2 regions of the Pantoea allii genome follow, and region 2 is predicted to be linked to the other one. Evidence: predicted binding sites of a transcription regulator. Region 2 holds the regulator's gene; the other holds the start of a gene.
The links. Region 2 encodes sigma-54, which starts transcription at its own class of promoters, with help from an activator protein. Its sites were predicted from a motif close to GTTGGCACANNTTTCGCTNT; they were not measured.

Region 1 (11,601 bases), 890 kb from region 2:
TAAACGCGTGGAGTCCGTATCGACAACGGTAATGTCGTTGTTTTCGCCAACCAGGTTTTCAGCCAGGGTACCGCCGACCTGACCGGCACCAAGAATTATGATTTTCATCGCTTTTCAATGCCTTCTCAGTGTGGACTCGCGAGCTTCACAAGCTTAGCGTAGAAAAAACCGTCTCCGCCTTCTGCTTCAGGAAAGACCTGCCAGCCGTTAAGGGGAGCACCAGACAGCGACACAGCCTGAGCATCCGAGTGGCGCTGTACAAAGTCGCTGATTTGCTGCTGATTCTCATCTGGCAGCACAGAGCAGGTTGCATAGATCATCGTACCGCCCGGTTTAAGCAGTGGCCATGTCGCATCCAGAATGTCACGCTGTAAGGCTGCCAGCTCAGTAATATCACGATCGCGACGTAACCATTTGATATCAGGATGACGGCGGATAACGCCGGTTGCTGAGCAGGGCGCATCCAGCAGTATGCGATCAAACTGACGTTGGTCACACCATTGCTGCGGGGTACGTCCATCCCCCTGTTTCACTTCTGCGGTCATACCAAGACGGCCCAGATTTTCATGCACGCGTTTCAGGCGCTGGGCATCAACATCGACAGCAAGCACCTGCGCCTCAGGGGCGATTTCGAGGATATGGGTCGTTTTACCTCCCGGCGCCGCGCAGAGATCCAGAATTTGCTCACCGTTTTTGGGCTCAAGCAGAAGCGCACAACGCTGGGCGGAGAGATCCTGTACCGTAATCCAGCCTTGCTCAAAGCCGGGTAACACATTAACGGATGCCGGCGATTCAAGACGCAAGGCTTCAGGCACATCGTCAGCAACAGCTGCGTTCCTTTCATCCGCCGTCAGCAGGGCCAGCCAGCTGTCACGCGAATGGTGCTGACGGTTAACCCTTAACCACATTGGCGGACGCTGGTTGTTCGCCTCAACAATTTGCTGCCAGTGCGCTGGCCAGGCCTGTTGAAGCCGGTTCAGTAACCAGCCCGGATGCAGGTGACGCTGTGGGCCATCCTGAATACTGGCAAGCAGTTCTTCCTGACGACGCTGGAACTGACGTAATACGCCATTAATTAGCCCTTTCAGGTTTGCTCGTTTCAGCACTTCAGCACCGGCAACTGTCTCATCTAATGCCGCATGAGCAGGTACACGTGTATAGAGCAGCTGATATAAGCCCACCATAATCAGGAAGTGCAGTGTACGCTGCTTACCCGTTAACGGGCGTTCCATCAATTTGCCGATAAGCGCTTCCAGCTGCGGTAAGGTGCGCAACACACCAAAGCAGATCTCCTGGACCAGCGCGGCATCTTTGTCTGAGAGCTTTTTCTGTGCCGCAGGCAAGACGGTATTCAGGGACTCGCCTTTATCGACAACGCGCTCGATCAGTTGAGCAGACAGGCTACGAAGATTGGTTGGTTTAGTCATAAGATAGTGCCATCAAGCAAAAGGCCCGGTTTTTGCCGGGCCTGAGGGTCAGTCCAGAAGAGTGCCGGCTTCAAACCATTCTCGGCGCGAGTTAAGCAGATCCTGTGCCGACATCGGTTTTTTACCGGCGGGTTGAAGCTGAAGCAAATTCAGCACGCCGTCGGCAGTGGCAATTTGAATGCCTTGTTTGTCAGCCTGGATAATCTCTCCTGGCTGTTTGTTCACATGAGGTAAGACGCAGGCTTGCCAGACTTTAACCGGCTGATCATTCACCATAAAAAAGCTTATCGGCCAGGGATTGAAGGCACGGATGCAGCGTTCCAGCTGTTCGGCCGACAGCGTCCAGTTAAGGCGCGCTTCCTCTTTACTGAGCTTCTCCGCATAGTTGGCCTGGCTTTCGTCTTGCTGAATGGCCTGCGCTTGACCATCACGTAACTGAGCTAAGGTTGTCAGCAGTCCTGCCGGGCCCAGATCTGCCAGCTTGTCATAAAGCGTGGCACTGGTATCTTCCGCGCTAATTGGACAGGCCAGTTTCAATAGCATATCACCGGTATCCAGCCCAACATCCATCTGCATGATGGTCACACCGGTTTCACTGTCGCCCGCCCAGAGCGCGCGCTGAATGGGCGCGGCGCCACGCCAGCGTGGCAGCAGGGAACCGTGTACGTTGATACAGCCCAGTCGGGGCATATCAAGCACGGCTTTTGGCAGAATGAGCCCATAAGCGACCACCACCATTACGTCAGCCTGCAAATCTGCAATCAGCTGTTGGTTTTCTGCAGGGCGCAAGGATTTGGGTTGAAATACCGGAATGTTTTGGGCCAGGGCTAAGGATTTAACCGGGCCGGCGGTCAACTTATTGCCGCGACCTGCGGGACGATCCGGTTGGGTAAAGACGCCAACCACCTGATGCTCAGAAGCAAGCAGCGCGTCAAGGTGACGCGCTGCAAAGTCTGGCGTGCCAGCAAAAATAATTTTAAGCGGAGCAGACACGTTTATCCCTTTTTCAGATCTCAGGAAGCCTGGGCGTTTTGTCGCGCCAGTTTTTCTAACTTAGTTTTGATGCGCTGACGCTTTAAAGGCGAAAGATAATCAATAAACAGTTTGCCATCGAGATGGTCGATTTCGTGTTGAATACAGATAGCCAGCAGATCACCGGTTTCAAGTTCGAAACTTTTACCGTCACGATCTAACGCACGGACTTTTACCCGCTCAGCACGTGGCACAAAAGCGCGTTGCTCAGGAATGGACAGACAGCCTTCTTCAATACCTGTTTCACCGCTTTTTTCCAGAAGCTCAGGATTAATTAATACCAGACGCTCATCGCGGTTCTCTGATACATCAATCACAATGATGCGCTGGTGAATGTCCACCTGCGTGGCAGCCAGGCCGATACCTTCTTCGGAATACATGGTTTCGAACATATCATCAACGATACGCTGAACGTCCGCGTTAACTTCTTTAACAGGCGCGGCAATTTTGCGCAGGCGCTCGTCAGGAAAATGTAATACCTGTAAAACTGACATAAATATCCAGATATATATTCTAAAAGGGAAAGATTACTGCCCCATATTGTAGACTTTTTAGCACCTGATTGACAGCATTCTGCGGAGGGAAGCAACGGTTATCAGGAGGCTGTAAAGATGCAAAAAAGGGAGCAGTTACTGCGGCTGGCCGCCATTCCGGGCATAACGGGCAGGCGCTGGTTAAGCGCGGCACAGCAACTGTCTGAAGGCAAAGATGTTGATGATGTGTTAACTCTGAACGGGTTTGAGGCTCCACAACGCCACTATTACCATCATATCTCCCCCCGTTGGCTGGCGACAGTTAAGACGTGGCTGGCAACGAACCCGTTGCACCATCTGATTACCGCACTTGATCCGCTTTATCCCGCTCAACTGGCTGAAACGGCCTGTTTTCCTCCGCTGCTGTATGTGAAAGGCGACCCCGCCGTGTTGGGGGCACCGCAGTTAGCGGTGGTCGGCAGCCGTCAATGTTCCCACTCTGGCCGCTACTGGTGTGACTGGTTTACTCAACAGTTATCGCTAAGTGGCTTTACTATCACCAGCGGCCTGGCGATTGGTATCGATGGCGTTGCGCATCGCGCCGCGCTGAGGGTTCAGGGGAAAACCGTTGCGGTGCTGGGCAGCGGACTGGAGCATCTTTATCCCAAAAAGCATGGTGCATTGGCGCAGGAGATTGTCGGGCAGGGCGGCGCCGTGGTATCTGAGTTTCCGCTGGATGCCGTACCGCTGGCACATCGTTTTCCACGCAGAAACCGTATTATCAGTGGGCTGAGCCAGGGCGTTTTAGTCATAGAAGCGTCATTAAAGAGTGGTTCATTAGTCACAGCCCGTTATGCATTAGAGCAAAATCGCGCGGTTTATGCCTTGCCCGGCGCATTAGGAAACAGCGGCAGTGAGGGAACAAACTGGCTGATTCAACAGGGCGCGATGCTGGTGGCACATCCTAATAACATCATTGAAGATTTACGCGCTATGCTTAACTGGTTACCTGTTACACAATCAGACGAAATTTATTCTGATGCCAGTGACGATGCTCCATTGCCATTTGCCGAGCTGTTGGCTAACGTAGGTGATGAGGTTACACCTGTTGACGTTGTCGCTGAACGTGCCGGCCAACCTGTGCCAGTTATTACAGCTCAATTGCTGGAACTGGAGTTAGCAGGATGGATCGCAGCTGTACCCGGCGGCTATGTCCGATTGAGGAGGGCATGCCATGTTCGACGTACTCATGTACTTGTTTGAGACCTATATCCACAACGAAGCAGAAATGGGTGTTGATCAGGACAGATTGACAGATGACTTGACGGATGCCGGTTTTCATCGCGAAGATATCTATAACGCGTTGAACTGGTTAGAAAAATTGGCAGACTACCAGGAAGGTCTGGTCGCCCCAATTTTACTGGCAAATGATCCGCTCTCCATGCGCATCTATACAGATGAAGAGAGCAAGCGTTTAGATGCCGAAAGCCGCGGTTTCCTGCTTTTCCTGGAGCAAATCCAGGTCTTGAGTCTGGAAACACGAGAAATGGTCATTGAACGTGTCATGGCGCTTGATACTCTTGATTTCGATCTTGAGGATCTTAAATGGGTGGTGTTGATGGTGTTGTTTAACATCCCAGGATGTGAAAACGCCTATCAACAAATGGAAGAACTGTTATTCGACGTCAACGAAGGTATGCTGCATTAAATTTTCACTGATGCATTATCGTTATGAGTAAAACCGCACTCTTTACTGCGCGTAAACAGGACCCCTGCCCCGCTTGCGGGGCAGAACTTGTTATACGTTCAGGAAAACACGGCCCTTTTTTGGGCTGTGCAAACTACCCTGCCTGCGACTACATCCGGCCCCTGGGAAACCAGGCCGACGGACATGTAGTAAAAGTTCTGGAAGGTCATGCTTGCCCGCAATGTGGTGCTGATAAAGTGTTACGTCAGGGCCGTTTTGGCATGTTTATTGGCTGTAGCGACTATCCAGCGTGTGATTACACGGAAACGATCGATAAACCTGATGAGACAACCATCGACTGCCCGCAGTGTCAGCAAGGTAAACTGGTACAGCGGCGATCGCGTTTTGGCAAAACCTTCCATTCCTGTGACCGCTATCCAGCCTGCCAGTTTGCCGTTAATCTGACGCCAGTCGCTGGACGCTGTCCGCATTGTGAATTTCCGCTTTTAGTTGAAAAAAAGACGGCGCAGGGCACCCGGCTTTTTTGCGCCAGTAAAAGTTGTGGCAAAGCTATCACTGAAGAGACGTAAGACATAACCATGCAAAATCAACCAGTTTCCGGCTCACTACAGGATTGTGTGAACCATCTGAAGCAACATGCCGTGATTGCTTATCCCACTGAAGCGGTATTCGGCCTGGGCTGCGACCCCGACGATGAATCGGCAGTGATGGCTCTGCTGGCATTGAAAAGACGCCCAGTGGAAAAAGGGTTGATTCTGATAGCGGCCGATTACGGCCAGCTTATGCCCTACGTCTCCGATCATGTCTTAACGGCGATGCAGCGTGAACGTATGTTTGCCTGCTGGCCAGGCCCGGTCACCTTTGTTGTGCCAGCAGCACCGCAAACGCCACGTTGGTTAACCGGACAGTTTGATTCCCTGGCTATTCGCGTCAGCGACCATCCTGACGTTCAGGCGTTGTGCCGGGCGTTTGGTAAACCTCTGGTTTCAACCAGCGCGAATCTTTCTGGTCAGCCACCTTGCCGTTCAGTAGAAGAGGTTAAACTGCAGTTTGGTGCTGCGTTTCCCGTACTCAATGGAGAGACGGGAGGAAGGCTAAACCCTTCTGAGATCCGTGACGTGGTTAGCGGCAACCAGATACGGCAGGGCTAGCAGATGGCATATTTTGCAGTTTTCGGACATCCGATCAGTCACAGCAAATCCCCGCAAATTCATCAGGCCTTTGCCAGGCAAACGGGTATTGCGCTTCAATACGATCGTATTGAAGCGCCTGTCGATGCCTTTCCCCAGGCTATCACCACTTTTTTCTCTCAGGGTGGGGCAGGCGCTAATATCACGTTACCTTTTAAACAACAGGCCTGGGAATATGCAGACCAGCTCACCGAACGTGCCTCTCTCTCTGGTGCCGTCAACACGTTGAAGAAATGCCAGGATGGTCAGATTCTTGGCGATAATACGGATGGCATCGGTTTAGTCAGCGATCTGCAGCGTCTGTCGATGATCAAACCTGGCGATCATATTTTACTGGTGGGGGCGGGAGGGGCGGCACGTGGCGTCATCCTTCCTCTGCTTTCGCTGGGCACGTCAATTACGGTGGTAAACCGTACGGCTGCTAATGCCCAGAGCATGGCAAAGACGTTTGCGCACCGTGGGGCGGTGAGTGCCCTTTCTTTTGAGGAGCTTGAAGGTAAACATTTTGATTTGCTGATTAACGCAACGTCGAGCGGCATCAATGGCGATGTGCCACCGTTATCGTCTTCATTAATTCATGCGGATTTACGCTGTTATGACATGTTCTACCAGAATGGATTGACCGCTTTTTTGCGCTGGTGTCACCAGCAGGGTTCATCTCATCTGGCTGATGGGTTAGGCATGCTGGTGGGTCAGGCCGCGCATGCCTTTCATCTGTGGCATGGCATCATGCCGGAGATTGCGCCTGTCATTGCGTCCTTAAAAGCCGAGATACAGTCATGAATCAGGCTATCCAGTTTCCAGACCGTGAAACGCTGGATGTCACATTAAAGGCTGTTTGTTTTCCCGTTTTGGTTAATGGCATGGGACTGACCTGTGCTATCAGCGTGGATGCGTTACACCAGCAGTTCGGGGAGGGAGACGCGATGGCCCTGTTTCGTGACCATCGCTGGGATCTGGAAGATGTGGCTGAAGACTGTATCCGTAACGATCAGGTAGATAATGAAGGATGGGTCTGGCTGTCGCCTGCCAGATAGTCGTTCTTCCAGCTAACATAGTTGCGGGCAGAGTAGAGCAATCCTTCAATTTCTTTTTCATTCAGCGGTCGAATTTGTTTTACCGGGCTCCCTACATAAAGATAACCGCTTTCCAGTCTCTTACCCGGCGGGACCAGACTCCCGGCACCAATCAGAACATCATCTTCAACAATCACGCCATCCAGCACGATTGAACCCATCCCAACCAGCACGCGATTACCGATGGTGCAGCCATGCAGCATCGCCTTATGCCCAACGGTAACATCCTGACCGATAACCAGTGGAAAACCTGCTGGATTGGCATCAGACTTATGGGTTACATGAAGTACGCTGCCATCCTGAATATTGGTACGGGCACCGATGCGAACCTGATTCACATCACCACGAATAGCCACTAAAGGCCAGATACCTACATCATCTTCGATAATGACGTCGCCCACCACTACGCTTGTGGAATCAACCATGACGCGCAGACCCAACTGCGGGAAAAGATGTTTATAAGGGCGTAATGCTACAGTCATTGTATTCTCCTTTACTGAGTTTACCGGCAGCCTGCTGTGATTCTGACCTGCTGGCAAGGGGATTTTGCCCCGGATCGTTGGCGATCTAACCAATATGAATGTTTTCTCGACAGTCAGAAAAAAGATCCAAAAAAAGGGTTGTGCAATTTATTCGGATCCCTATAATGCGCCTCCACTGACACGGCACAACGGCTTACGGAATGCGGTGTCGGGAGGTTCGGGAAACTGAGCCGCCGGAGAAAAACTTCTGAAAAAGAAGTTGACTCTGAAGGAGGAAAGCGTAATATACGCCACCTCGCGACAGGCGGTTAACCCGCTGTTCGCACTGCTCTTTAACAATTTATCAGACAATCTGTGTGGGCACTCGCAGGATTGATATCAGCGTCTCCGGACGTAAAAAATATCAAGTCTCACGAGTGAACACATAATGAAATTCATTATGACGTTTTACAGATGAGCACCGCTGAACTGGTTTCAGCAAATCAAACTTAAATTGAAGAGTTTGATCATGGCTCAGATTGAACGCTGGCGGCAGGCCTAACACATGCAAGTCGGACGGTAGCACAGAGAGCTTGCTCTCGGGTGACGAGTGGCGGACGGGTGAGTAATGTCTGGGGATCTGCCCGATAGAGGGGGATAACCACTGGAAACGGTGGCTAATACCGCATAACGTCGCAAGACCAAAGAGGGGGACCTTCGGGCCTCTCACTATCGGATGAACCCAGATGGGATTAGCTAGTAGGCGGGGTAACGGCCCACCTAGGCGACGATCCCTAGCTGGTCTGAGAGGATGACCAGCCACACTGGAACTGAGACACGGTCCAGACTCCTACGGGAGGCAGCAGTGGGGAATATTGCACAATGGGCGCAAGCCTGATGCAGCCATGCCGCGTGTATGAAGAAGGCCTTCGGGTTGTAAAGTACTTTCAGCGGGGAGGAAGGCATTGTGGTTAATAACCGCAGTGATTGACGTTACCCGCAGAAGAAGCACCGGCTAACTCCGTGCCAGCAGCCGCGGTAATACGGAGGGTGCAAGCGTTAATCGGAATTACTGGGCGTAAAGCGCACGCAGGCGGTCTGTTAAGTCAGATGTGAAATCCCCGGGCTTAACCTGGGAACTGCATTTGAAACTGGCAGGCTTGAGTCTCGTAGAGGGGGGTAGAATTCCAGGTGTAGCGGTGAAATGCGTAGAGATCTGGAGGAATACCGGTGGCGAAGGCGGCCCCCTGGACGAAGACTGACGCTCAGGTGCGAAAGCGTGGGGAGCAAACAGGATTAGATACCCTGGTAGTCCACGCCGTAAACGATGTCGACTTGGAGGTTGTTCCCTTGAGGAGTGGCTTCCGGAGCTAACGCGTTAAGTCGACCGCCTGGGGAGTACGGCCGCAAGGTTAAAACTCAAATGAATTGACGGGGGCCCGCACAAGCGGTGGAGCATGTGGTTTAATTCGATGCAACGCGAAGAACCTTACCTACTCTTGACATCCACGGAATTCGGCAGAGATGCCTTAGTGCCTTCGGGAACCGTGAGACAGGTGCTGCATGGCTGTCGTCAGCTCGTGTTGTGAAATGTTGGGTTAAGTCCCGCAACGAGCGCAACCCTTATCCTTTGTTGCCAGCGATTCGGTCGGGAACTCAAAGGAGACTGCCGGTGATAAACCGGAGGAAGGTGGGGATGACGTCAAGTCATCATGGCCCTTACGAGTAGGGCTACACACGTGCTACAATGGCGCATACAAAGAGAAGCGACCTCGCGAGAGCAAGCGGACCTCATAAAGTGCGTCGTAGTCCGGATCGGAGTCTGCAACTCGACTCCGTGAAGTCGGAATCGCTAGTAATCGTGGATCAGAATGCCACGGTGAATACGTTCCCGGGCCTTGTACACACCGCCCGTCACACCATGGGAGTGGGTTGCAAAAGAAGTAGGTAGCTTAACCTTCGGGAGGGCGCTTACCACTTTGTGATTCATGACTGGGGTGAAGTCGTAACAAGGTAACCGTAGGGGAACCTGCGGTTGGATCACCTCCTTACCTGAAGATACTTTCCCGCGAAGTGCTCACACAGATTGTCTGATAGAAAAGTAATGAGCAAAGCGTCTACGCGTTGGGGTGCGGTAACAATAACTATTGTCGCCTGATTATATAATCTCACCTTCACGTGAAATTACCCGTGTCTGTTGCACAAGTATTTCACGTCCCCTTCGTCTAGAGGCCCAGGACACCGCCCTTTCACGGCGGTAACAGGGGTTCGAATCCCCTAGGGGACGCCACTTGCTTGGTGACAGGTGAAAGGTGTTGCCCACATATCTTAAAGATGACTTACGAGTCGTGTTTAAGATATTGCTCTTTAACAATCCGGAACAAGCTGAAAATTTGAAACGACACATGGTCGCATTCTTCCGTAATAAAGAATGATGACGTGTGATCGAGTCTCTCAAAAGCTCATGACACGCAGCGTAAAACGCCTGTGGGTTGTGAGGTTAAGCGACTAAGCGTACACGGTGGATGCCCTGGCAGTCAGAGGCGATGAAGGGCGTGCTAATCTGCGATAAGCGCCGGTAAGGTGATATGAACCGCAATAACCGGCGATACCCGAATGGGGAAACCCAGTGTGACTCGTCACACTATCATGCAGTGAATACATAGCTGCATGAGGCGAACCGGGGGAACTGAAACATCTAAGTACCCCGAGGAAAAGAAATCAACCGAGATTCCCCCAGTAGCGGCGAGCGAACGGGGAGGAGCCCAGAACCATCATCAGCTTGTGCATCAGTGGAAGCGTCTGGAAAGTCGCAGGGTACAGGGTGATACTCCCGTACACAAAGGTGCACAGGTTGTGAGTTCGATGAGTAAGGCGGGACACGTGGTATCCTGTCTGAATATGGGGGGACCATCCTCCAAGGCTAAATACTCCTGACTGACCGATAGTGAACCAGTACCGTGAGGGAAAGGCGAAAAGAACCCCGGCGAGGGGAGTGAAACAGAACCTGAAACCGTGTACGTACAAGCAGTGGGAGCCTTCTTAACGGGGGTGACTGCGTACCTTTTGTATAATGGGTCAGCGACTTATATTCTGTAGCAAGGTTAACCGTATAGGGGAGCCGCAGGGAAACCGAGTCTTAACTGGGCGTTAAGTTGCAGGGTATAGACCCGAAACCCGGTGATCTAGCCATGGGCAGGTTGAAGGTTGGGTAACACTAACTGGAGGACCGAACCGACTAATGTTGAAAAATTAGCGGATGACCTGTGGCTGGGGGTGAAAGGCCAATCAAACCGGGAGATAGCTGGTTCTCCCCGAAAGCTATTTAGGTAGCGCCTCGTGAACTCATCTCCGGGGGTAGAGCACTGTTTCGGCTAGGGGGCCATCCCGGCTTACCAACCCGATGCAAACTGCGAATACCGGAGAATGTTATCACGGGAGACACACGGCGGGTGCTAACGTCCGTCGTGAAGAGGGAAACAACCCAGACCGCCAGCTAAGGTCCCAAAGTCATGGTTAAGTGGGAAACGATGTGGGAAGGCACAGACAGCCAGGATGTTGGCTTAGAAGCAGCCATCATTTAAAGAAAGCGTAATAGCTCACTGGTCGAGTCGGCCTGCGCGGAAGATGTAACGGGGCTAAACCATGCACCGAAGCTGCGGCAGCGACACTATGTGTTGTTGGGTAGGGGAGCGTTCTGTAAGCCGTTGAAGGTGTGCTGTGAGGCATGCTGGAGGTATCAGAAGTGCGAATGCTGACATAAGTAACGATAAACAAGGTGAAAAACCTTGTCGCCGGAAGACCAAGGGTTCCTGTTCAACGTTAATCGGAGCAGGGTGAGTCGACCCCTAAGGCGAGGCCGAAAGGCGTAGTCGATGGGAAACAGGTTAATATTCCTGTACTTGGTGTTACTGCGAAGGGGGGACGGAGAAGGCTATATCAGCCGGGCGACGGTTGTCCCGGTTTAAGCGTGTAGGTGTGTGTTCCAGGCAAATCCGGTTCACTTTACACTGAGGCGTGACGACGAGGCACTACGGTGCTGAAGTGATAAATGCCCTGCTTCCAGGAAAAGCCTCTAAGCATCAGGTAACACAAAATCGTACCCCAAACCGACACAGGTGGTCAGGTAGAGAATACCAAGGCGCTTGAGAGAACTCGGGTGAAGGAACTAGGCAAAATGGTGCCGTAACTTCGGGAGAAGGCACGCTGCCACCAGGTGAAGTCACTTGCTGAC
Region 2 (11,601 bases):
CTTTACGGTGGTGATAAAAGCTCCGCGCATCGCAGAGGAAGTGGAAGATGAGGGCGTGGACGACACGCTGCCGCTGCCGGCCTTACATGTGCTGCTGGTGGAAGATATCGAGCTGAATGTGATTGTGGCCCGCTCGGTGCTGGAAAAACTTGGGTGCAGCGTAGAGGTGGCCATGACCGGGAAGGCGGCGCTGGAGATGTTCGATCCGCTGGAGTTCGATCTGGTGCTGTTAGATATCCAACTGCCGGACATGACCGGAATGGACGTTTCACGCGCCCTGCGCCAGCAACATCCTGATGCAAACCTGCCACCGTTAGTCGCCTTAACGGCCAACGTGCTGAAAGATAAAAAAGAGTATTTTGATGCGGGCATGGACGATGTGCTCAGTAAACCGCTTGCCGTACCGGCGTTAACGGCCATTATCAAAAAGTTTTGGGACTTTCAGCCTGAAAGTGATGGCCTGCCCGTTACGGCGGCGAGCGCCAGTCAATCCGATGCATTACTGGATATCCCGATGCTTGAGCAATACCTTGAGCTGGTGGGGCCGAATCTGATCACGCAAAGTCTGACCATGTTTGAACAGATGATGCCGGGTTACTTGGATGTACTGGATTCTAATCTGATGGCGCGCGACCAAAAAGGCATTGCTGAAGAGGGGCACAAGATCAAAGGCGCAGCGGGATCGGTGGGTCTGCAGCACCTTCAGCAGGTGGCAAAGCAAATTCAAAGCCCTGAGTTACCGGCCTGGTGGGACAATGTGGGCGAATGGGTTGAAGAGCTTAAGCGTGAATGGCGACACGATGTGCAAGTACTGCGCGAGTGGGTGGCTGAAAAACAGCGGTAGTACAAAAAAATGACCCCAGCCGAGGCCGGGGTGCGCTAATACTGCGCCAACACCAGGGAAAAAGACGCTGCTGCTATGCTTAATGTTTTCAATGCAACAGCGGGGTATTGGTTAACACTTGCAACACCTTAGCAAATTCAAATTACCTTGTGACAAGATTCATTAAAATTTGTGATGTTGAACCGCGTTTAAATACAGGAAACATTAATTCGACAACATAGTCAAGCAAGGAATCAATTAAACAGTCACATTGGTTATTTTTTAATCAAAACTTCTGTTTTTTGTACGGGCTTAACCCAAATTTGTTAACAAAACCTGTGTTGCGCGCTGTAACCAAAATTTTTCATCGCTGTTCTGGATTAAAATAGATATAAACTTATGATAATAAAGAATAATGAAGAAATTCGTTCCCGCGGACCCAAAACGTTTCGGAAAACCTGATCTTCCCGCACCATTAAAAGGTTTTACCGATAGAAAACGCTTTATAGTTCGGCGAAAACATAGGGTTAAAACACCGTCTTGTAACAATTAAAACACGAAACATGACGACTGAAAGAACATTTTGTCTCCAGCTAATGGAAACAGTTTGCTGCTCCAACAGAATTATACATAAGTTATATGAAACATTGAGGCGAGGTATTGTCACAAAATGGTATCATCTTTCTGAAAAAGTAGAGCGCACGACAGAGAGGATGGAACCGATTCCTTCTCTGCGGAAGTAATTGAACTCATTCAAACTATTGTTGCATTCTCAATGCATTTTCATTCTCTTGTTATAAACATTGCACATTGTCACCCCGTCTTTTTCGGTAAAGATTTTTATTGCGGGTGGTGATTACGCCTGAAATTAATTAACACAAAAAAAATTTGAGACGATCGTATGAGTAAGCATAAAGGGAATCTGTGGCGGCGTATTAAGCCGCTGGTGATGCGCATTGTATTGATTTGGGTGGGACTGTGGCTGGCGGGCATTTTACTCTTTTCGTTTGCACCGGTGCCATTTTCTGCGGTGATGGCGGAGCGCCAGATAGGTGCCTGGTTTAGGGGCGATTTTGGCTACGTATCCCATTCCGACTGGGTAGGCCGAGAGGAAATCTCGCCCTGGATGAAACTGGCCGTTATTGCTTCAGAAGATCAAAACTTCCCCAACCATTGGGGCTTTGACGTGGCAGCCATCCAGTCCGTTCTGGACGACAGTGACAGCCGGATGCGCGGTGCATCAACCCTGTCGCAGCAAACGGCAAAAAACCTGTTTTTATGGGATGGACGTAGTTGGATTCGTAAAGGGCTGGAAGCGGGATTAACCGTTGGGCTGGAAACGGTGTGGACCAAACGCCGGATCTTAACGGTCTACCTGAATATCGCGGAGTTTGGCAAAGGCACTTTTGGGGTAGAGGCTGCGTCACGCCGCTTCTTTAATAAGCCCGCCAGCCGTTTAACCATGTCAGAAGCGGCATTGCTGGCTGCGGTCTTACCCAATCCACTGCGCTTTCGCGCAGACGCGCCGTCAGGCTATGTTCGTCAACGCCAGCAGTGGATTTTGCGTCAGATGCGTCAGTTGGGTGGAGAAGGCTTTCTGCAGCGCAATCATCTGAACTGACGTTAGTCTTCGTCGAATCCGGCTTCAAACAGCTCAATGACAGCGGCCAGCGCTTCGGTTTCCTGCGGGCCGCTGGCCTCTATCTCAATATGACCGCCTTTGGCGGAGTCCAGCATCAGTAACGCAATAACGCTGCTGGCTTCCGCCTCGGTACCGGTCTCATTGCGTAACAGCACTTCTGCATCGAAACTCTGTACCAGTTCAAACAGCTTCATGGCGGGGCGCGCGTGCATGCCCAGCTTATTTCTGATTTCAACAGTTTGCTTAACGGTCATGATTTACGTTTTTCCAGCGTGCGATGACGAGACTGTACATTTTTACCGCGTGAGCGAAAATAGTCAGCCAGCTGCTCTGCGATATAAACCGAACGGTGCTTACCGCCGGTACAACCGATCGCCACGGTGAGGTAGCTGCGGTTATTGGTCTCCAGCATGGGAAGCCAGAGTTCCAGATAGCTACGCGTCTGATAAATGAAGTTATGGACTTCGGTGTGACGATCGAGGAACGCGGCGACAGGCCGATCCAGGCCCGTCATCGGACGTAGCTTGGGGTCCCAGTGTGGGTTAGGCAAAAAGCGCACGTCAAAGACGTAATCGGCATCGATGGGAATACCATGTTTGAAGCCAAACGACTCAAACACCATCGTCAGCTCACGCTCGCGTTTACCCAGCAAGCGGGTACGCAGCATTTCAGCCAGCTCATGTACCGACATTTCTGAGGTATCAATAATCAGATCGGCACGCGAACGCAGAGGCTCAAGCAGGTCACTTTCTTCATCAATCGCGCTTTCCAGCGACAGATTCTTGCTGGATAACGGATGCAGGCGGCGCGTATCACTGTAACGACGGATCAGCGTGTTGCGATCGGCATCAAGAAACAGCAGCTGCGGTGAAAATGCCGAAGGCAGATTGTTGAGCGCTGTTTCAAAAATCTCAGGAGATTCAGGCATATTACGCACATCAATACTGACCGCCGCAGAGATATTGCGCTCGACCAGTGACTCTGCTAACTGTGGCAACAGTACCACTGGCAGGTTATCAACGCAGTAAAAACCCATGTCTTCCAGCGCGCGGAGCGCCACTGACTTTCCTGAGCCTGACCGACCGCTGACGATCATCAGCACCATGACCTTCTCTCCCGTTTTAAATCCGGTTCAAACCGGTAAATCACGCGCTTTATTGCTCTGTTGGTTCTTCGGTAATAATCGCATACAGCTCTTCATCGCTCTGCGCGGCACGCAGGCGGCGGCAAACCGTTTTATCCGCCAGCCGTTTTGCCACTAACGACAGCGTATGTAGATGGGTTTTACACTGGTCAGCCGGAACCAGCAGCGCAAAAAGGAGATCGACGGGCTGGTTATCCACGGCATCGAAAGCAATGGGTTGCTCCAGGCTGATAAAAACGCCTACGGCCCGTAAGGTATCCTCCTCCAGCTTGCCATGCGGAATGGCAATACCGTTACCGATACCGGTGCTCCCCATACGCTCACGCGTAAGAATCGCTTCAAACAACGTTTGATGCGGCAGGTTGAGCTGCTTAGCGGCCAGTTCGCTGATAATCTCAAGCGCCCGTTTTTTGCTTTGGCAGTGTACGCTACTGCGGGTGCAGTCTGGCGAAAGCACTGTGCTCAATTCCAGTGTTAAATCATTGTTCATTATCGTTTCACTTGCGAGTTCACATAGCCATCGAATCAATACGCAGACATCACGTAGCGACTGAATGGCGCTAGCATAGATGACAAAACGGGGCGGTTAATCCGCCCCATCCTTTCAGCTCTGCGCGCCGGGCGCGCCTGCCAGCGTGAAGGTTAGTGTTTTTTTAGCTTGTCTTTATATTTGGTCAGTTGACGGGCCAACTTGTCAATCAATCCGTCAATCGCCGCATACATATCTTCCGCTTCAGAGGTCGCGTGCAGCTCGCCACCATTGACGTGCAGGGTCGCATCGGCGATTTGCGTCACCTTTTCCACTTTCAGGACAACATACACCTGATTGATATGATCAAAGTAATGTTCCAGTTTGGCAAATTTTGTCGTCAGGAATGCCCGCAAGGGGTCGGTGATTTCAACGTTTTGCCCGGTAAGGTTCAGCTGCATAGGTCTTCCTTCTCATTTCTGTCAAACCAGTTGTTTACGCTGATTTGAAGGCGGTATGGACAAAGACTCGCGATATTTAGCGACGGTTCGACGTGCCACTATTATCCCTTGATCAGATAACATGGAGGTCAGTTTACTGTCACTCAAGGGCTTGGCGGGGTTTTCCGCCGAGATTAATTTTTTCACCAACGCACGAATAGCGGTAGATGACGCTTCTCCGCCACCTTCAGTATTAACATGGCTGGAGAAAAAATACTTCAGTTCAAAAATGCCACGCGGGCTGTGAAGGTATTTTTGCGTGGTAACGCGGGAAATGGTCGATTCATGCATATCCACAGCCTGGGCAATATCGGCCAGCACCATGGGACGCATAAATTCCTCTCCCTGCTCAAAAAAGGCCTGCTGCTGCTCAACGATACAGCGGGAGACTTTTAATAATGTCTCGTTGCGGCTTTCAAGGCTTTTAATCAGCCAGCGGGCTTCCTGCAAGTTGCTGCGGATAAACTGACTGTCGCTGTCGTTACGTCCTGCACCGCCCATGGCGGCGTACTGCTGGTTAATCTTCAGTCGCGGGAGACTGTCGGTGTTGAGCTCAACCGTCCAGCGCGTCGCGACTTTGCGTACCAGCACATCAGGAATAACGTATTCCGGTTCGCCGGTGTTAATCGACTGCCCCGGACGTGGATCGAGCGACTGAATCAGCAGCATCGCCTCTTTCAGCACGTCTTCTTTCAGACGCGTCACGCGCATCAGGCTGCGGAAGTCATGATTAGCAAGAAGATCAAGATGGCTGCTGACGATCAACCGTGCTTCCGCCAGCATAGGCGTTTCGGGCGCATATTGCGACAGCTGCACCAGCAGGCAGTCACGTAAATCGCGCGCGCCAACGCCGACCGGATCAAAACGCTGAATGCGCTTCAACACGGCTTCAACCTCATCCATTTCCAGCTCATCGTTACCGATGCTGTCAAGAATGTCTTCAAGCGAAACGGTAAGGTAACCCGTGTCATCGATGGCATCGACGATGGATGTGGCAATGGCACGATCGTTATCGCTAAAAGGCGTTAACTCCACCTGCCACATCAGGTAGTCCTGAAGAGACTGCGTGGTTTCACCCTGGTAAATCGGCAGTTCATCATCCTGATAATCGGTACCGGTTCCTGAGGGCGTGCCTGCGGTGTAAATCTCATCCCAGGTCGCGTCAAGCGGCAACTCTTCGGGCATATCCTTCTGTTCCAGCGCTTCACGGGTGTCCAGTCCCGCTTCGCCTTCCTGATACTCTTTTGCGTCTATTTCTTCGTGCTGTTCGGTTTGCTCAAGCAGGGGATTACTTTCCAACGCCAGCTGTAACTCTTGCTGAAGTTCAAGCGTAGAAAGCTGCAGCAGACGAATCGCCTGCTGCAGCTGTGGGGTCATTGCCAGTTGTTGGCTGAGCCTGAGTTGCAAACCTTGCTTCATAGACAGGATGGATATTCCCGGGTAAACATCAGTATTAACGACACCTTATCAGAGTCTGAACTCTTCACCCAAATAAACCCGTTTAACTTGCTCATCTGCAAGGACTTCGCTCGGCGTACCGTGTGCAATCAGGTTGCCCTGACTGACGATATAAGCGCGTTCACACACCGCCAGCGTTTCACGCACGTTATGGTCAGTAATCAGCACGCCAAGGCCACTGTCACGCAGGTGTTCAATGATCTTTTTAATGTCGATAACGGAAATGGGATCAACCCCGGCAAACGGCTCATCCAGCAGGATAAATTTCGGATTAGCCGCCAGCGCACGCGCGATCTCAACACGACGGCGTTCACCGCCCGACAGCGATTGCCCCATATTGTCGCGCAGATGCGCAATATGAAACTCTTCCATTAGCTCGTTAGCCCGGTCCTGTCGCTGCTCTTCGGTTAAGTCGTCGCGGATTTGCAGCACCGCCATCAGGTTGTCGTACACGCTCAGGCGACGGAAGATAGAGGCTTCCTGCGGCAGATAGCCGATGCCGCGACGTGCACGCGCATGGAGCGGCAGAATACTGATGTCTTCGTCATCGATGATGATGCGTCCCGCATCACGCGGAACAATGCCTACCACCATGTAAAAGGTGGTGGTTTTACCGGCGCCGTTGGGGCCCAGCAGACCGACGATTTCACCGGATTTTACCTGCAGACTCACGTCTTCAACCACGCGACGGCCTTTATATGCCTTCGCCAGGTTTTCTGCGATTAATGTGGCCATAGTGATCAGTTACTCTTTTTTTCGCTGTTGGTTGACGCGGGCTTATCCTGCAACTGCGAAGGCACCAGCACGGTCGTCACGCGATTGCTCTGGCCCTGGCTGTAAGCCTGCATTTTTTGCTCTTTGACCAGATAGGTGATGCGGTCGCCTTTGATGTTGCTGTCCAGCTGTTGAATATACGCATTGCCGGTCAGCTCAACAAAGTCATTGGCCAGCTCATAATGCAGCTTGGACGCGTGCCCCTGAACCGGTTTGCCATTGTCCTGCATCTGGTAAAAGGTCGCAGGGTTACCGTAAGCATCAACAATAGTTTTCTTACTGTCGCCGCCCGGACGCGTCACCACGACTTTATCAGCGGTAATTTTGATCGAGCCCTGAGTGACAATGACGTTACCGGTGAAGGTCGCCACGTTGCCTTGCAGATCCAGAGCCTGGTTTGCAGAGTCGATATTGACGGGTTTGTCCGAGTCACCGGTCAGCGCCAGAGCAGGCAAGCTGGTTGCAAGCAGCAGGCTGGCCAGTAAAAACTTAATGCTGTTTTTGTTCATTTTGAATTTCATAAGAAGTTTTGACCTTTTCGATTAACTCGGCGTTCTTTGTCCGTAAATTACCGCGCATTCTCATACCGGTAGAGTTAAAACTGCGACCATATAACGTCACCTGATCGTCAGACGCGACGTCCTGAGTGACAAGATTGACCTGAGCATTGTCCGTTTTAATGCGCTCAAGCTCAGAATCCGGAGCCAGAGCATTCAACTCGACATGGCCATAAAGATACAGCATACGGTCTTTGGTAAGCTTTGCTTTATCTGCGCGTATCGTCCAGGTAGGCATTTTATTTTCGTCATAGGTGGTCATGACGGGATTATCGAACCAGCTTATTCCGCTGTCTTCAAAATAGGTCACTTTGTCCGATATCAGTTTATAAGCCAGGCCGCCCTGCGGGTTATAAACCACAGAGTGCGAATTGGCACTGGTGTAGGTTGGCGTTTGATTATTATTCGCTACCGGCGCGCTGCTGTCGCTATCCCGGTTAGTGAAATTCCAGCCAATAAGCACCAGCGCAATCAAGGCCAGACCTAACGTTATCCAACGCCTGCTTTTACTCATACTGATTGCCCTTTGGCATCCTCGAATTTATTTTGCGCCATTAAGATGAGGTCGCACAGTTCCCGAACCGCACCGCGCCCACCGGCTATCCGCGTGACGTAACGCGCGCGCGCCAGCAGTAGCGGATGTGCATCCGCGACTGCCACGCTCAACCCAACTTTTGCCATCACTGGCCAGTCAATCAGATCGTCGCCAATATAGGCCACCTGATCGTCAGAGAGCGACAGTGTATCCAGAAGTTCGCCGTAGGCCAAAAGCTTATCGGATTGCCCCTGATAAAGGTGGCGAATGCCGAGCGTTTTGCAGCGATCTTCCAGCAGTTTGGCCGTGCGGCCGGTAATAATAGCCACTTCGACGTCCGAGGTCAGCAGGCAACGCACGCCATAACCGTCGCGCACGTTAAAGGTTTTAAACTCTTCACCGCTGTTCCCCATGTAAATCAGGCCATCCGACATGACGCCATCGACGTCGCAAATCAGCAGGCGAATTTTACTGGCGCGCGCTATGACATCGCTACTGACCGGGCCGTAACACGTTTCTAAAGTGGCATTTTCCGACTGCATTGTTTCTTCCTGTTTATACGACGCCAGCGCGCAGCATGTCATGCATATGTACCACACCCAGCAAACGGTCGTCATCGGCCACCAGCAGCGAGGTAATGTTTTTGGTTTGCATCAAATTCAGTGCATCCACCGCCAGTACATTGGGCCGTACGCGGATCCCGCCACGGGTCATCACTTCAGCGATGGTGGCGTTTTGAAAATCAATGCCCATATCGAAGATGCGGCGCAGGTCACCATCGGTAAAGATGCCTTCTATCTTCATCAGATCATCCACAATCACCGTCAGGCCGAGATTCTTACGGGTGATTTCCAGCAGGGCATCCCGCAGTGATGCATCGCGTGTGACGTGAGGTAATTCATCCCCGCTGTGCATAATATCGCTAACGTGTAGCAGCAGCTTACGGCCCAGTGCACCACCCGGATGGGACAGCGCAAAGTCCTCTGGCGTGAAGCCACGCGCCTCCAGCAGGGAAACGGCCAGGGCATCGCCCATCACTAAGGTTGCCGTCGTGCTGGTGGTCGGTGCCAGGCCCAGCGGGCAGGCTTCCTGTGGCACTTTGACACACAGGTGAATATCCGCAGCACGGGCCATCGCGCTTTCAGGGCGGCTTGTCATACAGATTAACTTTATTTTCTGGCGTTTCATCACCGGAATCAACGCCAGAATCTCACTGGATTCACCACTGTTAGAAATCGCGATGACAATGTCGTCTTTACCGACCATGCCAAGGTCGCCGTGGCTGGCTTCCGCGGGATGCACAAAGAACGCCGGCGTGCCGGTGCTGGCAAAGGTTGCCGCCATTTTTTTACCGATATGGCCCGATTTGCCCATGCCCATGACCACGACTTTTCCCCGACAGGCATAAATCAGTCTGCAGGCGTCCGTGAATGCCTCGTTGATATATTGATCAAGCTGTTCAAGGCCCTCGCGCTCGATGCGCAATACCGTTTTACCGGCTTTCTGGAAATCAAAATCTACCGTTGGTTGCTGATATGACATGGTGAATCTGTCCTTTTTAGCCGTCTATAAACGCAGGCTGTAGCCACAGCAGCGTTACCCAGACGAAGAAACCACAGAGTAAAAGCGTGCCTGCCGTACGGCCAACCCGGCGGCGACGCAGCAAACAAAGCATGGCGAACAGCACGCTTACACCAAGCATTATCCAGTAATCGCGTGCAAAAGCGTGATAGTCTACGCTGCCGGGATGAATCAGTGCCGGCAGACCCAAAACGATGGCCAGATTATAAATGTTGGCGCCAATCAGGTTGCCGATAGCAATATCATCTTCACCTTTCAGCGCGCCTGCGATAACCGTTGCCAGCTCCGGCAAACTGGTACCTACGGCGATAAGCGTCAGCCCCATCACCAGCTCGCTGACGCCAAAGTAATCGGCAAATACGGTCGCGTTATCGATCACCATGTGCGTCGACATGGGCAGAATAATCAGCGCCACGGCCAGCCAGAGAAAAGCGACGGTATTTCCGCTCTCTTCACGCGGCAGTTCAGCTAATTGTTCACGCGTTAACGTATCGTTATTATCCTTTTCTGCTTTCCGCGCGATGCGGATCGTCACTATCAGATAAATCGCGGCAATAGCGATCAGTGCAATACCGTCCAGACGACTAAGATAGTTATCGAATAACATGATGCCGCTCAGTAATGAGACCAACACCATCAGCGGCAGTTCACGACGTATTAAATTGGAATGGATGCTCAGGGGATGCAACAACGCTGCACCGCCGAGAATCAAAAGAATATTGGTGATGTTCGAGCCAAGCGCGGTGCCCACCGCCAGATCCATCTGTCCCAACTGCGCAGCAGAGAAGGAGAGAATGATCTCCGGGAGTGAGGTGCCGATACTGACGACGGTCATGCCGATGATCAACGGCGGGATGCCAAAGGATCGACAAAGTATTGCAGCACTAAACACCAGACGATCGGCACCATAAGCCAGTAAAAGCAGACCGATAATCAGCAGTGCGGTAGCGACGAACATGAAAAATCCTTGCTTAAAACCCCTGTTGGCTTGCCTTCAGGTTCTTTGTGACAAAACAGGCGCTGATTTTGACCGTCTGATCGACAAAAGTAAATTTTATGACCGTTTTCGCCAAATCTTTGCATTAAGTTTCTGTAAAGCTATCGTGCGTTTAACCTTAACAGGCTACCATCGTACCCTATTGTTTACGCCCGATCCGTAATAGAGGTGATAATGATCCAACAAAAAACGAACCTGGTTGAGGTTCGTGGCGTGAGTTTTTCACGTGGCGATCGCAAAATTTTCGACGATATTTCGCTGACGGTACCAAAAGGTAAAGTGACGGCGATTATGGGACCGTCGGGGATCGGGAAAACGACGTTGCTACGCTTAATTGGCGGGCAACTGCAGCCTGACAGTGGTGAGATCTGGTTTCGGGATGAGAACATTCCGACATTGTCGCGCACAAAGTTGTACGAAGCGCGTAAAAAGATGAGCATGCTGTTTCAGTCAGGTGCGCTGTTTACCGACCTGACAGTGTACGAAAATGTGGCCTGGCCGCTACGCGAACATACCCGGTTACCCGCACCGATCTTACACAGCACCGTGCTGATGAAGCTCGAAGCGGTGGGGCTGCGTGGCGCAGCACAGCTAAAACCGGCGGAGCTGTCTGGCGGAATGGCGCGACGTGTCGCGCTGGCACGCGCGATTGCGCTTGAGCCAGAGCTGATCATGTTTGATGAGCCGTTTGTCGGGCAGGACCCTATTACCATGGGGGTGCTGGTTAAGCTGATTGATGAACTGAATCATGCGCTGGGCCTCACCTGTATTGTGGTATCACATGATGTGCCTGAAGTATTAAGTATTGCCGATTACGCTTACATCGTGGCGGGACAAAAAATTATTGCACAGGGTACGACGCCAGACTTGCGTGCTGACAACGATCCCCGCGTGCGTCAGTTTATCGATGGCATCGCGGATGGACCCGTCCCGTTTCGTTTTCCGGCGGGTGACTATTTGGCCGACTTAACCGGTTCAGGGAGAATCTAAGCTGATGTTGTTAAAAGCACTGGCGTCGTTGGGACGCCGGGGAATAGGAACCTGTGCCAGCTTTGGGCGCGCCGGTTTAATGCTTTTTCATGCGCTGGTGGGTAAGCCTGCGTTCCGCAAACATTTTCCGC

Region 1: the regulator sigma-54 is predicted to act here: its motif matches at 7,664-7,683, upstream of QNH99_RS02370 (gamma carbonic anhydrase family protein).

Annotation. Positions count from the first base shown of each region.
Region 1 covers NZ_CP125958.1:484,063-495,663, forward strand. Annotated here, with positions in the region: gene trkA (Trk system potassium transporter TrkA) at 1-108, opposite strand, end outside; gene rsmB (16S rRNA (cytosine(967)-C(5))-methyltransferase RsmB) at 126-1,427, opposite strand; gene fmt (methionyl-tRNA formyltransferase) at 1,476-2,420, opposite strand; gene def (peptide deformylase) at 2,441-2,953, opposite strand; gene dprA (DNA-protecting protein DprA) at 3,071-4,195, shown strand; gene smg (DUF494 family protein Smg) at 4,167-4,640, shown strand; gene QNH99_RS02350 (type I DNA topoisomerase) at 4,664-5,209, shown strand; gene tsaC (L-threonylcarbamoyladenylate synthase type 1 TsaC) at 5,219-5,791, shown strand; gene aroE (shikimate dehydrogenase) at 5,795-6,613, shown strand; gene QNH99_RS02365 (DUF1488 domain-containing protein) at 6,610-6,867, shown strand; gene QNH99_RS02370 (gamma carbonic anhydrase family protein) at 6,822-7,388, opposite strand; rRNA gene QNH99_RS02375 (16S ribosomal RNA) at 7,879-9,418, shown strand; tRNA gene QNH99_RS02380 (tRNA-Glu) at 9,582-9,657, shown strand; rRNA gene QNH99_RS02385 (23S ribosomal RNA) at 9,866-11,601, shown strand, end outside.
Region 2 covers NZ_CP125958.1:4,161,393-4,172,993, reverse strand. Annotated here, with positions in the region: partial or broken gene arcB (aerobic respiration two-component sensor histidine kinase ArcB) at 1-927, shown strand, start outside; gene mtgA (monofunctional biosynthetic peptidoglycan transglycosylase) at 1,725-2,444, shown strand; gene npr (PTS phosphocarrier protein NPr) at 2,447-2,719, opposite strand; gene rapZ (RNase adapter RapZ) at 2,716-3,570, opposite strand; gene ptsN (PTS IIA-like nitrogen regulatory protein PtsN) at 3,620-4,099, opposite strand; gene hpf (ribosome hibernation promoting factor) at 4,252-4,539, opposite strand; gene rpoN (RNA polymerase factor sigma-54) at 4,561-5,997, opposite strand; gene lptB (LPS export ABC transporter ATP-binding protein) at 6,046-6,771, opposite strand; gene lptA (lipopolysaccharide ABC transporter substrate-binding protein LptA) at 6,777-7,331, opposite strand; gene lptC (LPS export ABC transporter periplasmic protein LptC) at 7,300-7,881, opposite strand; gene kdsC (3-deoxy-manno-octulosonate-8-phosphatase KdsC) at 7,878-8,444, opposite strand; gene kdsD (arabinose-5-phosphate isomerase KdsD) at 8,458-9,444, opposite strand; gene QNH99_RS19560 (calcium/sodium antiporter) at 9,461-10,441, opposite strand; gene mlaF (phospholipid ABC transporter ATP-binding protein MlaF) at 10,655-11,470, shown strand; gene mlaE (lipid asymmetry maintenance ABC transporter permease subunit MlaE) at 11,475-11,601, shown strand, end outside.